DNA from 2 places in the Peribacillus sp. Bi134 genome. Region 1 is predicted to be linked to the other one. Evidence: riboswitches for the same ligand, from Rfam matches in the RefSeq annotation. Region 1 holds a riboswitch; the other holds the start of a gene.

What was found. A riboswitch is a leader RNA that binds a small molecule or an ion and turns the genes downstream of it on or off. The one in region 1 is predicted to bind glycine.
Region 2: another riboswitch for glycine. It lies ahead of LQ188_RS09935 (amidohydrolase); the one in region 1 lies ahead of LQ188_RS19075 (amino acid permease).

Annotation. Positions count from the first base shown of each region.
Region 1 is NZ_CAKKLN010000008.1:141,202-146,930, forward strand. Features, by position in the region: gene LQ188_RS19065 (FAD-binding oxidoreductase) at 1-1,215, opposite strand, end outside; gene LQ188_RS19070 (amino acid permease) at 1,659-3,047, opposite strand; glycine riboswitch at 3,550-3,628, shown strand; gene LQ188_RS19075 (amino acid permease) at 3,835-5,178, shown strand; gene LQ188_RS19080 (DUF3311 domain-containing protein) at 5,450-5,650, shown strand; gene LQ188_RS19085 (sodium:solute symporter) at 5,647-5,729, shown strand, end outside.
Region 2 is NZ_CAKKLN010000004.1:259,363-265,091, forward strand. Features, by position in the region: gene LQ188_RS09910 (AraC family transcriptional regulator) at 1-843, shown strand, start outside; gene LQ188_RS09915 (YtoQ family protein) at 977-1,426, opposite strand; gene LQ188_RS09920 (hypothetical protein) at 1,550-2,056, shown strand; gene LQ188_RS09925 (thioredoxin family protein) at 2,166-2,477, shown strand; gene LQ188_RS09930 (DUF1444 domain-containing protein) at 2,528-3,334, shown strand; glycine riboswitch at 3,475-3,577, shown strand; gene LQ188_RS09935 (amidohydrolase) at 3,803-4,990, shown strand; gene LQ188_RS09940 (DNA translocase FtsK) at 5,514-5,729, shown strand, end outside.

The sequences.
Region 1 (5,729 bases):
ATCCGGCCAATTCACGTAGTCACCTGTAGTATATGGTGACAATGCGCATTTAAGTTCTTTGATCCACTGGATGTTTTGCCGCTCTTCTTCTGGATTCGTCCATGTAACCAGATACTCCTGGGCGATGACGGCATCCCGATAATAAAAAGCCGTTTCATTTGGGGACACACGGCCAACTGCCCCTCCTAGGGATTGGTGCCAAATGGCTGCATTTTCATTTGGAGCGTTTTCCAGAAAATGCTTCATCGTCAAGATTGCTTGCCGTTGAAAGGGTTTTTCAATGAAGGACCCCGATCGCTTGCGATGGGCCGGTCGATTTCCACTTGGATCATTAAAGAATTGCACAGCATCAATGTACGGGACTTCCTTTATCATGATATTTGTTGGAAAACCCGCTCTCGTCAAAGGCTTTAGAAGCTGCTGCAACCTATATGATGGCCCAACAAATTCACCTTGAGCGATAATTTGGTTTACTTCCTTTGACTTGAATTCGATTTCTGAAGTTAAACACTCTTCAACTTGAGGGGCCCAATCCTGCCAGGCTTCAAACACCGCTTCAAAATCTTCCCATCCCCATGTGACGGAGAAAATCGATACCCTTGATACGGGGTGTACCCGAAAGGTAAGAGAAGTGACTATGCCAAAGTTTCCCCCTCCACCCCCGCAGCATGCCCAAAATAAATCACTATTAATTTTCCTATTTGCTTTAATAAGTTTGGCGCCCCTCTTTCCGCACGCCCTTACCATTTCTATTTCAAGCAAATTGTCACAAGTAAGTCCAAAGCGTCTCGATAACATGCCTATTCCACCGCCGAGCGTAAGGCCTACAAGACCAACACCGCTTTCGGTTCCAGCCGGAATCGTCGTGCCATACTTCCATAGCGTATTATATACTTGACCTAAATCAGCTCCGGCTTCGATTTTTGCAATCATTTTTTCACGGTTGACCTTGATATTGTACATTTCACTTATATCAATGATTAGACCGCCATTCACTAATGAAAAATTTTCATAACTATGCCTGCCGCTCCTAACCCGGAAAGGTGTATGATTTTCCCGGGCCCACTTCAATGAATTCAATACATCATTGGAATTCTGACAAAACACAATGACCTTTGGAAATTTAGAAAAACTTAAGTTATTATTTATCCTGGCCTGCTCATACTCAGCATCATTAGGTGTAACGACCCGCCCGGTAAGCTTTGTTCTTTCCAAAATATAACCCCTTCCTCGGGTAAAGATGATGCTACATCCTATGAAAAAGTCTGTCAGGAAGACACATTCCATAAACGTCCCCCTGCTGGCATCCCTTGTTACGGGGACTAATTAGCTTTACTCGTGAGATTCGCTGATTTACTCGTGAGTTTCGCCATTTTACTCGTGAATTCCACCACTTTACTCGTAAGTTTTGCCGTTTTACTCGTGAATTTCGCTGGTTTACTCGAGTTTCGCCGTTTTACTCGTGAATTCCACCACTTTACTCGAGTTTCGCCGTTTTACTCGTGAATTTCGCTGGTTTACTCGTGAGTTCCACCACTTTACTCGTAAGTTTCGCCATTTTACTCGTGAATTCCACCACTTCACTCCTGAATTCCAACAATCACCAAAGACAAAAAAGCCCTTCTCGAATTAAGAGAAGGGCTTTCCGATAGAGTTTCTTATCCCGAAATTTCATCATCGGATTTAACATCCAATGGTGTTCGTTTATCCATTTTCAGCATGTAATAACTTGCTACGACCAAGGCTAGGAAAATGATCCCGACAACCAAGGAAATCCGGGTACTAGGATTGATCCACATACCGACCAGCACCATCAGTAAGAAGGCAATTGTCGCATAGTTACTGTAAGGGGCCAACGGCATCTTGAACGGATGTTTCTCCATTTCAGCGGCATTTACCTTTCTGAATTTAAGCTCACTGATAAGTAAGACAAACCATGGAATCATCCCGGGTAATACACTCGCACTGTACACATAAAGGAATAATTGCGGCGGTGCAAGGTAATTCAGGATAACCCCGATGCCCAATCCTAATAGTACAGCGATCGTACAATATGCCGGCACTCCATTTTTAGATACTTTAGCAAAGACTTTTGGAGCTTGGCCATTCAATGCAAGTGTGTAAAGCATACGCCCTGCACTGAAAATCCCACTGTTGCATCCAGACATTGCCGCTGTGATTACGACAAAGTTGATGATTCCTGCTGCTGCTGTGATACCTATTTTAGCAAAGGTTGAAACGAATGGGCTTCCTAAGTCATCCAGTTGATCCCAAGGGAAGACTGTCACGATGACAAATATGGCACCAATATAGAAAATTAATATACGCCATATGATTGATTGGATTGCTTTTGTTACGGTCTTCCTTGGATCTTTCGCTTCTCCGGCTGTGATGCCGATAAGCTCAACGCCTTGATAGGATGCCACGACAAGGGAAAGCGCAAAGAAGAATCCTGTCCAGCCTCCCGTAAAGAAGCCGCCATTTTCCCATAGATTCGATAATCCAATCGCATCCCCGCCATTCCCTATTCCAAAGAAGATAAGGCCTAGGCCGGCAACGATCATCAATATGATCGTTATGATTTTTATAAGCGCAAACCAGAATTCAAATTCCCCGAAGGATTTAACTGAAATGAGGTTGGCCGCCCCCAAGATGATCATGGCGACCACACCTGGTATCCAAGCCGGTAAATCCGGGAACCAATATTGCATGTACAACCCAACCGCGATGATTTCGGACATTCCGACGATTACCCATTGAAACCAATTGCTCCAAGCAGTCATATAACCTGCCAAAGGATGTATATAGCTGCTCGCAAAGGTTGCAAAAGAACCTGTAGTCGGTTCTAAATAGAGCATCTCACCCATGGAACGCATGATGAAAAATATAAAAATACCTGCGATGGCATAAGCAAGCATTACAGAGGGCCCGGTCCATTTGATCGTGCTCGCCGATCCCATGAATAACCCGACACCGATGGTTCCGCCCAAAGCTATCATTTGAATGTGACGTGCTTCCAGCCCTCTCTTTAATTCCTTGTTCGACATGTTTAACTCCCCCAGATGCAATATCGGTAATGCTTTTCCATCCTTAACACGAACGACTCTCTATTAATTATTGCGGTTAGAAATGCTTTATCGAAAAAAATATCAATAACACTTCAATTATGTTTTCTTATCTTATAATAGTAAATATTCTGTAAAAATACAATTGTATTTTTGAAATAAACAGTTACCAAATATATCTTGGCAATTCCCCTTATCTAAAAATATCATTTCAAAAAAATGATGTTCAATATTTCATAATAGTGATCATCTAAAAAACAAATTTTTCAAGTACCTTAATAAAAATTAAGACCACTATAAACCTACAGCTATTGCCGTTTTCACTTCAAAAAAAACTTGTTGACCTTCCGAAAAATAGATGATAGAATTCCAATATTATTTTATAAGCATAATGAATGATTCAGCAGTGGTAGATTATCACTGACAACATTTATTCACAACCGCATACAAGCAAGCGATGAATGCTATGGATGACACTATAGCAGGAGCAGCTTCTGGAGAGACTGTACAAGGTGCAGCGCCGAAGGATTCACAATCTCAGGCAAAAGGACAGAAGAGTAACGAATGATAAAATTGTTATTCTGAACCCTTTAAGAGATTGGTATTATCCAATCTCTTTTTTTATTGTCCATTTTGTGGTTGGACTAAAAACAACAGCTTTAAAACCAATGGGAAAGGCAAGCTGGACGAAAAAATCAGTCCCTCTCTCCAAGACCATTCAGGTAAATTCATTCACTACCAAGACTATAAAAAGACGGGGGCGTAAGAATTGGCAAAACAAGAATTAAAAAGAGATTTAAAAAATAGACATGTACAACTGATCGCAATAGGAGGAACCATTGGCACCGGATTATTTTTAGGTTCCGGAAAAGCCATACAATTAGCAGGACCTTCCATTTTATTTTCCTATCTGATAATAGGGATTGCCTTGTTTTTTGTGATGAGGGCACTAGGGGAATTGCTCTTATCCAATGCAGGGTATACATCATTCACTGAATTTGCAACCGAATATGTCGGTCCATGGGCCGGCTTCGTGACAGGGTGGACATATTGGTTCTGTTGGATCATGACCGCAATGGCCGATATCATAGCTGTCGGCGTCTATATGCAATATTGGTTCGATATCCCTCAATGGATTCCGGCTCTAATATGCCTAGTCATTCTGTTAGGATTGAACCTTTTGACCGTTAAGTTATTTGGTGAATTGGAATTCTGGTTTGCCATCATTAAAGTAATCACGATCATCGCCTTGATCGTCGTGGGGATCATCCTTTTGATCATCGGCTTCAATACCAATAGCGGAACGGTTTCCCTAACGAACCTATGGAATCATGGGGGCATGTTCCCTAATGGCATTTCTGGATTCCTATTATCTTTACAGCTGGTCGTCTTCTCATTTGTCGGTGTCGAATTGGTCGGGGTTTCCGCAGCAGAAACGGCAAACCCGAGAAAGAACATTCCATCTGCCATCAATAAAATCCCTGTCCGGATTTTACTTTTCTATGTTGGTGCACTATTCGTCATTCTCTGCGTCAACCCATGGACACAACTGGATGCCACGAGCAGCCCATTTGTAGAGGTCTTTGCGTTAATCGGCATTCCTGTCGCTGCAGGGATCATCAACTTCGTCGTTTTGACATCCGCTGCTTCTGCATGCAACAGCGGTTTATTTTCAACGAGCCGAATACTTTATACGTTAAGCAGGAATGGCGAAGCCCCTGCTAAACTGGAAAAATTAAATAAACAGGCTGTTCCGAGCAATGCCTTATTAACATCCACAATCGTTGTATCAATAGGGGCATTATTAAGCAAACTGATACCTGAACAGGCATTTACCGTCGTGACGACCATCAGTGCCATCTGTTTCATATGGGTATGGAGCATTATCTTGATTTCCCATATCAAATATTCGAAAACAAGGCCTGACCTAAGAGCGAAATCGACTTTCAAGGCTCCTTTTACACCCTTTGTCAATTACGCCATATTAGGATTATTCCTGTTCATCCTTATTGTTATGCTATTCGCTGAAGCTACACGACTATCACTGCTCTTGACCCCAATCTGGTTCATACTTTTGGTAATACTATATAATTCTCGGAAAAAATATAGCTAAAGGAAATAAAGCCTTGAACTCACTATGAATTCAAGGCTTTATCTGTTTTATGAACATATCATTGTTCGGCTGTCTGCGCACAGTTGCTCAAATATATCAGGCAACTGCATTAAATTTTATATCAAAATAGTGTAAGCTAATATATATTATCGGACCTTTTCCGTCATGTATGAATTTTTCATCCCGGTTTGGTTCACCCATCCATCAGTGGCATTGAAGAATAAACCCCATTGGTGGGCGTTTCACTTTATTAAAACGGAGGGGTTTGTTTATGAAGATTATATATATTCTTACTCTAGTTCCTTTTATAGGCATACTAGGATTTCTGCCTTTTGTTAATAAAATAGAACCATATGTATTAGGGATGCCTTTCAATATGTTCTGGATGGCTATGTGGGTGGTCCTTACCTCTGCCATACTGGGCATCATGTATAAGCTGGATCCCAGGAATCGGGAAGGTGACCAGGAATGAATATTGCTCTCTTAATCATTTTAGCATTTTTACTTCTATCGATATTTTTAGGCATACGCTCTTCAAAAGGAAAAGATAT
Region 2 (5,729 bases), on a different contig from region 1:
GCCATCGACTATATCGAAGAGCACTTATTGGAGGACCTGACAATCGAGAGCATTTCCAGGCAGGCGAATGCTTCAGCTTTTCATTTTCAACGGACATTCACCATTTTAACGGATATTTCCATTGGTGAATATATCCGGCGTCGAAGACTGACCTTGGCGGCCCAGGAGATTTCATCCACAAATGGCAAGGTCATTGATTTAGCCTACAAGTACGGCTATGACAACCCCGAGGCATTCTCAAAGGCTTTTCGAAGGCAGCATGGGGTATCTCCAAGCGAAGCCCGAAAGTTTATGGGGAAGCTGAAATTCTATGAACGCCTGATGATACAGGTTATTCTGAAAGGGGCAAAACCGATGAAATACAATATCCTTGAAAGAGATTCCTTTCAATTGATTGGAATCAAGCAAGAGTTTTCCTTGGTCAATGAAGAGAATTTGATCGGGATTCCAAAGTTGTGGGAGAAAGTCAATTCGGATGGAACAGGAGATAGGTTAGCGAAGCTGAACAATGGCCAAATAAATGGCTTGCTTGGTGTATGTATCGATAAGCGGGCTGTGGAAAAAAATGAAACGATGGATTATTGGATAGGTGCAGAGTATGCCGGGGAAGCGCCTGAAGAGTTTTCGACCCTTACGATACCGGCTTCCAAGTGGGTTGTATTTGAAGTTCACGGACCTATGCCTGATAGCATCCAACAAGCTTGGAAGCGAATTTTTTCCGAATGGTTTCCTACCAGCGGTCATGAACATGCCGGCACTCCCGAATTGGAAGTATACACGAATGACGACGCTTCAAACCCAGACTATTACTCCGAAATTTGGATTCCCATTAAAAAGAAATAGTGTTCAACCATCAAAATTTATTCGTTTTTCGCTTGCAGGTGAGGTTAGGAATCTAACTTTCTCCTGCAAGCTTTTTATTTGGGTAAACAAAAATCCTTCATACTTGAGCTGGAAGGTTAAGGGACAGGGAGATTTACAGCCCTTCTTCAAAAATATAAGAAAGCACCTTCATGGCTTGGTTCACGGATTCGACCGTGACACTCGCCTTTTCCGATAATTCCTTTAAGGCATGGTGATGGGATTCCGGGCGAATCAAAATAAGCGGTTTACCCAGGGAAACGGCGGTGCTTGCGTCCATGGCAGTATTCCACTGTTTATATTTCTCACCAAACAGGGCGACGACAAGATCGGCTTTTTTCATCAAAAGACCTGTCCGTAAATTATTGATTTGGGAAGCGGCCGCATCCTTCAGGATAGGATTCGGCTGTTCCCCGAGGATATCTTCACCGATATTATCGGAGCGTTCATGATTTTCCATCGGGCCGACGAATTCTAAAGGAAGCTTCAGTGCAGCGGCCTTATCTCTCAACTCGCTTCTCCAATTTGAATGGATCTCCCCAGCAAGATACACGATTAACTTCATTGTTTTCCTCCTCGATAATAAAATTGCTTTCATTGTACCATGTTTTTTAGAAAATGGATGAATTCCGTAAATAAGGATAATATTATCCATATGGTAGTAATAGAGACGGCTGGAGGAATGACGATGGCTTTATCGAATAAGAATTTTCTTGTTTTCCTGTTGATAAGCAGTTTGATCGTGGGCTGCTCAGGTATCGAAAGACAAACCGAAAAGGCAATGAAGGCTGCTGAAGTGGCTTTTCGTGACGATGAAAAACAGCCCAATCAAGAGGCAGGCCTAATTCAGGTCTATCTGCCAAACGATTTTAAAGTTGTGGAAGAACATGATAATAATTTGATTTTACAAAAAGGTGATAAGATTTATATATTATTTGTCAATCCGAATGAAAAAGAAGACAGCTCCGTGTTATATTTGGCCATAAAGGAACAAGAGGATCAATTTGAAGTACTGCATTCTTTTCAAACCGATGATAAATTCGGCTTTATTTCGATTAAAGAGATACCGAAAGAAAAGTATGAGCTTGCAGTGGGGATCGGCGGAGTGAAGCTGACAACCGAAACGGATAAAGACCAATTAAAAACCGATGCAAAACAAATGATGGAAATCGTTTCATCCGTGCCCCAGAAATAAGAGGACCAGTGACTTTCAACCGATCCGTATTAATGGTTGATTCCTGGAGACTCTGGTATGATGGGATTATAAAAAATAAGGTGTCATTTAGAGCAGGAGGAATATACAAATGGAAAAATTACAAACAGTAGAGCAATATGATGCATTTAAAAATGAAGGCAAACATATCTTTCTTTTTTCAGCAACATGGTGTGGAGATTGCCGTGTAATCGAACCGATAATGCCGGAGATTGAAACGAAATTTCCTGACTTTACATTCATTTATGTGGACCGTGATGAATTCATCGATGTGTGTGCGGCTAATGATGTATTCGGTATACCAAGTTTCATTGCGTATGATAATGGCAAGGAGCTAGGCAGATTTGTGAGCAAGGATCGCAAAACGCAAGAACAAATTGAGGAATTCATTCAATCACTATAATCAATTTCCCCTTCTCGCTGGGGATTTTTCAATGAAGAGGAGGGTCAGTCATGAAAATGGACAGCACGAAGCTGAAAAATATCTTGAAGGAGCGTTTAAAAGATGAGAATCGCTCATTCAAATTCGATAGCAAGCAAGATACGTTACGGGTGGAAAATGTGAAGACCGGGAAGGGGATCACCATCGAGTTGCCTCCTGTGCTTGCTAACTATGAAAACGTGCAGGAAAAGGCCATCGATGAAATTACCTATTACGTGGAAGAGGCCCTGAATGTGATGGGGGAAGAACACAGTATGGAAGGCAAGGAGAAATTCATTTTCCCAGTCATCCGCTCGACCTCCTTTCCAATGGAATCCGAAGAAGGAAATCCGTTTTTATTCGATGAGCATACGGCTGAAACCCGGGTTTTTTATGCCCTTGATTTAGGGAAAACCTACCGTCTTATAGATGAAAAGATGATTCAACGGGAAAATTGGCAGGGTGACAGGATCCGTGAAATTGCCCTATTCAATGCCCGTTCCCTCACCACTGAAATGAAGTCGGATATCGTTGCAGGTAATGCATTTTATTTTTTGAACACGAATGATGGATATGATGCCAGCAGGATTTTAAATGAATCATGGCTTCGGGAAATGAAGGACAAGATCGAGGGAACCATGGCTGTGGCCATTCCCCATCAGGATGTCATCATCATTGCCGATGTGAAGAATGATACGGGCTATGATATTCTTGCGCAAATGGCGATGAGCTTCTTTGCCAGCGGTCATGTTCCGATAACGGCTCTATCATTCCTTTACGAAGAAAATGAGTTGGAGCCCATCTTCATTATGGGTAAAAACAAAAAGCCTGAACAATAATGAATCACAAAAGGACCGTGTCAGCATCTGGCAGCGGTCCTTTTAAAGTTTAATAGAGTTTATAACTCAGAGTTGATATTTATTTTTTAATCGGCGATAATATAATTGGAATATTTTGAGAATATAAAAAGAACAAGCGGATGAATGTTGTGGGAGAGTGCAAGCATTGAGCCACCGAAGGAGCAAGTTCCAAAAAGATCCCTTGGAGCAAATCTCTCAGGTAAATGGAACCGCAGCTGGACGCAGCTCTGGAGAGTGCGCAGGAAGCAGTGTGCCACCAAAGGGGAAATCTCCATGACCAAAAATGGAGCTAAACTCTCAGGTGAAAAGGACAGAGAAGGGGAGCGGTAAGTTTACGCAATCCTTCTCTGCCCTTTTTTAATTGGCACTTTGTATCGGAAGGCATGCACCGAACATGGAACTTACTAATATGCTCAACTTGAAATAAGGGGGAGAATAAACGTGAACGTGAAAAGCAAATTAATGAACATGCTGGAAGCCCGTAAAGGGGAAATGGTTCAAATCCGCCGTCATTTACACGAGAACCCGGAACTATCCTTCAAAGAAGAAAAAACGGCACAATATATCATTGATTTTTATAAGGGTAAGGATGTGTCGATTCAAACGAATGTAGGAAATGGATTAGGGATCATCGTAACGATCGAAGGCGGAAAACCTGGGAAAACGATAGGTCTCCGTGCGGATTTCGATGCGTTGCCGATTACAGAAGAAGCGGATGTCCCGTTCCGTTCAAAAAATGAAGGTGTCATGCATGCCTGCGGACATGATGGGCATACCGCTTATTTATTGGTTCTGGCAGACTGCATCAATGAGCTTAAAGATTCCCTATCCGGTACGATTAAAATAATCCATCAACATGCAGAAGAAACACCCCCAGGTGGAGCAAAGAGCATTATGGAATCAGGGTTTTTGGATGAACTTGATGCCGTTTTTGGAATCCACTTATTTCCGTCCCATCCTGCAGGGGTTGTCGGGTATCACGGCGGCTATTCGATGGCTGGACGGACCTATTTCAAGCTGGCGATTAAGGGTGTAGGCGGCCATGGTTCGTCCCCGCATATGGCCAATGATGCCATTGTGGCAGGCGCCCATTTCGTGACAGCCGTACAAACCGTGATCAGCCGCCGCTTGAACCCTTTTGATATGGGCGTGGTCACAGTCGGCTCCTTCGATGGAAAAGGAAGCTTTAATGTCATTAAAGATCGTATAGAAATTGAAGGGGATGTCCGTTATATGACAGCAGAGACCCAACAGCTGATCGATAGGGAAATCCACCGCATCGTTAAAGGGATAGAAACGGAATTTGATGTTCAGTGCGAACTAACATATGTGCCTGATTATCCTCCGTTATATAATGACCCTGAATTGACTGGATTCGTGAAAAATAGCCTGGAAAGCATGAAAGACCAAGATATTAAAAAGGTTATGGAATTTCCGGTTTTCTCTGGTTCAGAGGATTTTTCGTATTATGCAGAAAAGATTCCTGGCTGCTTCTTTTACATTGGCTGTAAACCAAAAGGGGTGGAGAAGGCATATTTCAATCACCATCCCAAATTCGACATTGATGAAGATGCCCTTTTGATCGCATCCAAATCAGTGGCCCAAGTTGTATGCGATTTTTATGAATGGGAATAGTTCCATTGGTATATTTGTTTGCAAAAAAGTGCAGAAACCCACAAAACACCGTTCGGTATTAACGAACGGTGTTTTATGGGTTTCAGGATGCCACCGGAGGTTTCGTGAAGGATGCTTCAATGAATTGACCAGTCTGCTTCTTGCGCCGCATGAAAACTTAATCTCTTTGTAAACGCGATTTAACAGCGGTGTTTTATTTAAATAGTAGACTAAGGGCTAATGTTATTTCACGAAGTGCAGGTTTAAACTCATACCAGAAGGGGTTTAATAGGGTAGGAGTTCTGCGAAATACGTTAAGTTAGTAAGAGTGCGATAAAAAAATAGATACTAATCCCAATTTAGCTTAAATTTTCTCGATATTTTTAAAATAACTGGTAGAATTAGTTACATAACTACAGATGTAGAAAGAGTGATAGTTTTGAAATGGCTAAATAAGATGAAAAAATGGTTCCAAGCAGAGGAAATTATTGAAATTGAAGAGATTATTATAGATGAACCGCTTGATGAAGAGACATTAAGGAAAATGGATTTTTCAAAGCTTGCGAAGTCAAAGGAAGAAGAAATAAAGGTTTACAATCAAAAAGTGGAAAAAATGTCGCAGACGCCAGACCCTGATACGAAAATCCTGTTTCAATATCCAAAAGGGCAGTTCAAGTTTCCGCTCATTCCAGATCGTGAACAGAGCAAAAGAAAGCCTAGGGAAAGAAACAGGGAAGATCATGAACCCAAAAAGGGGAGC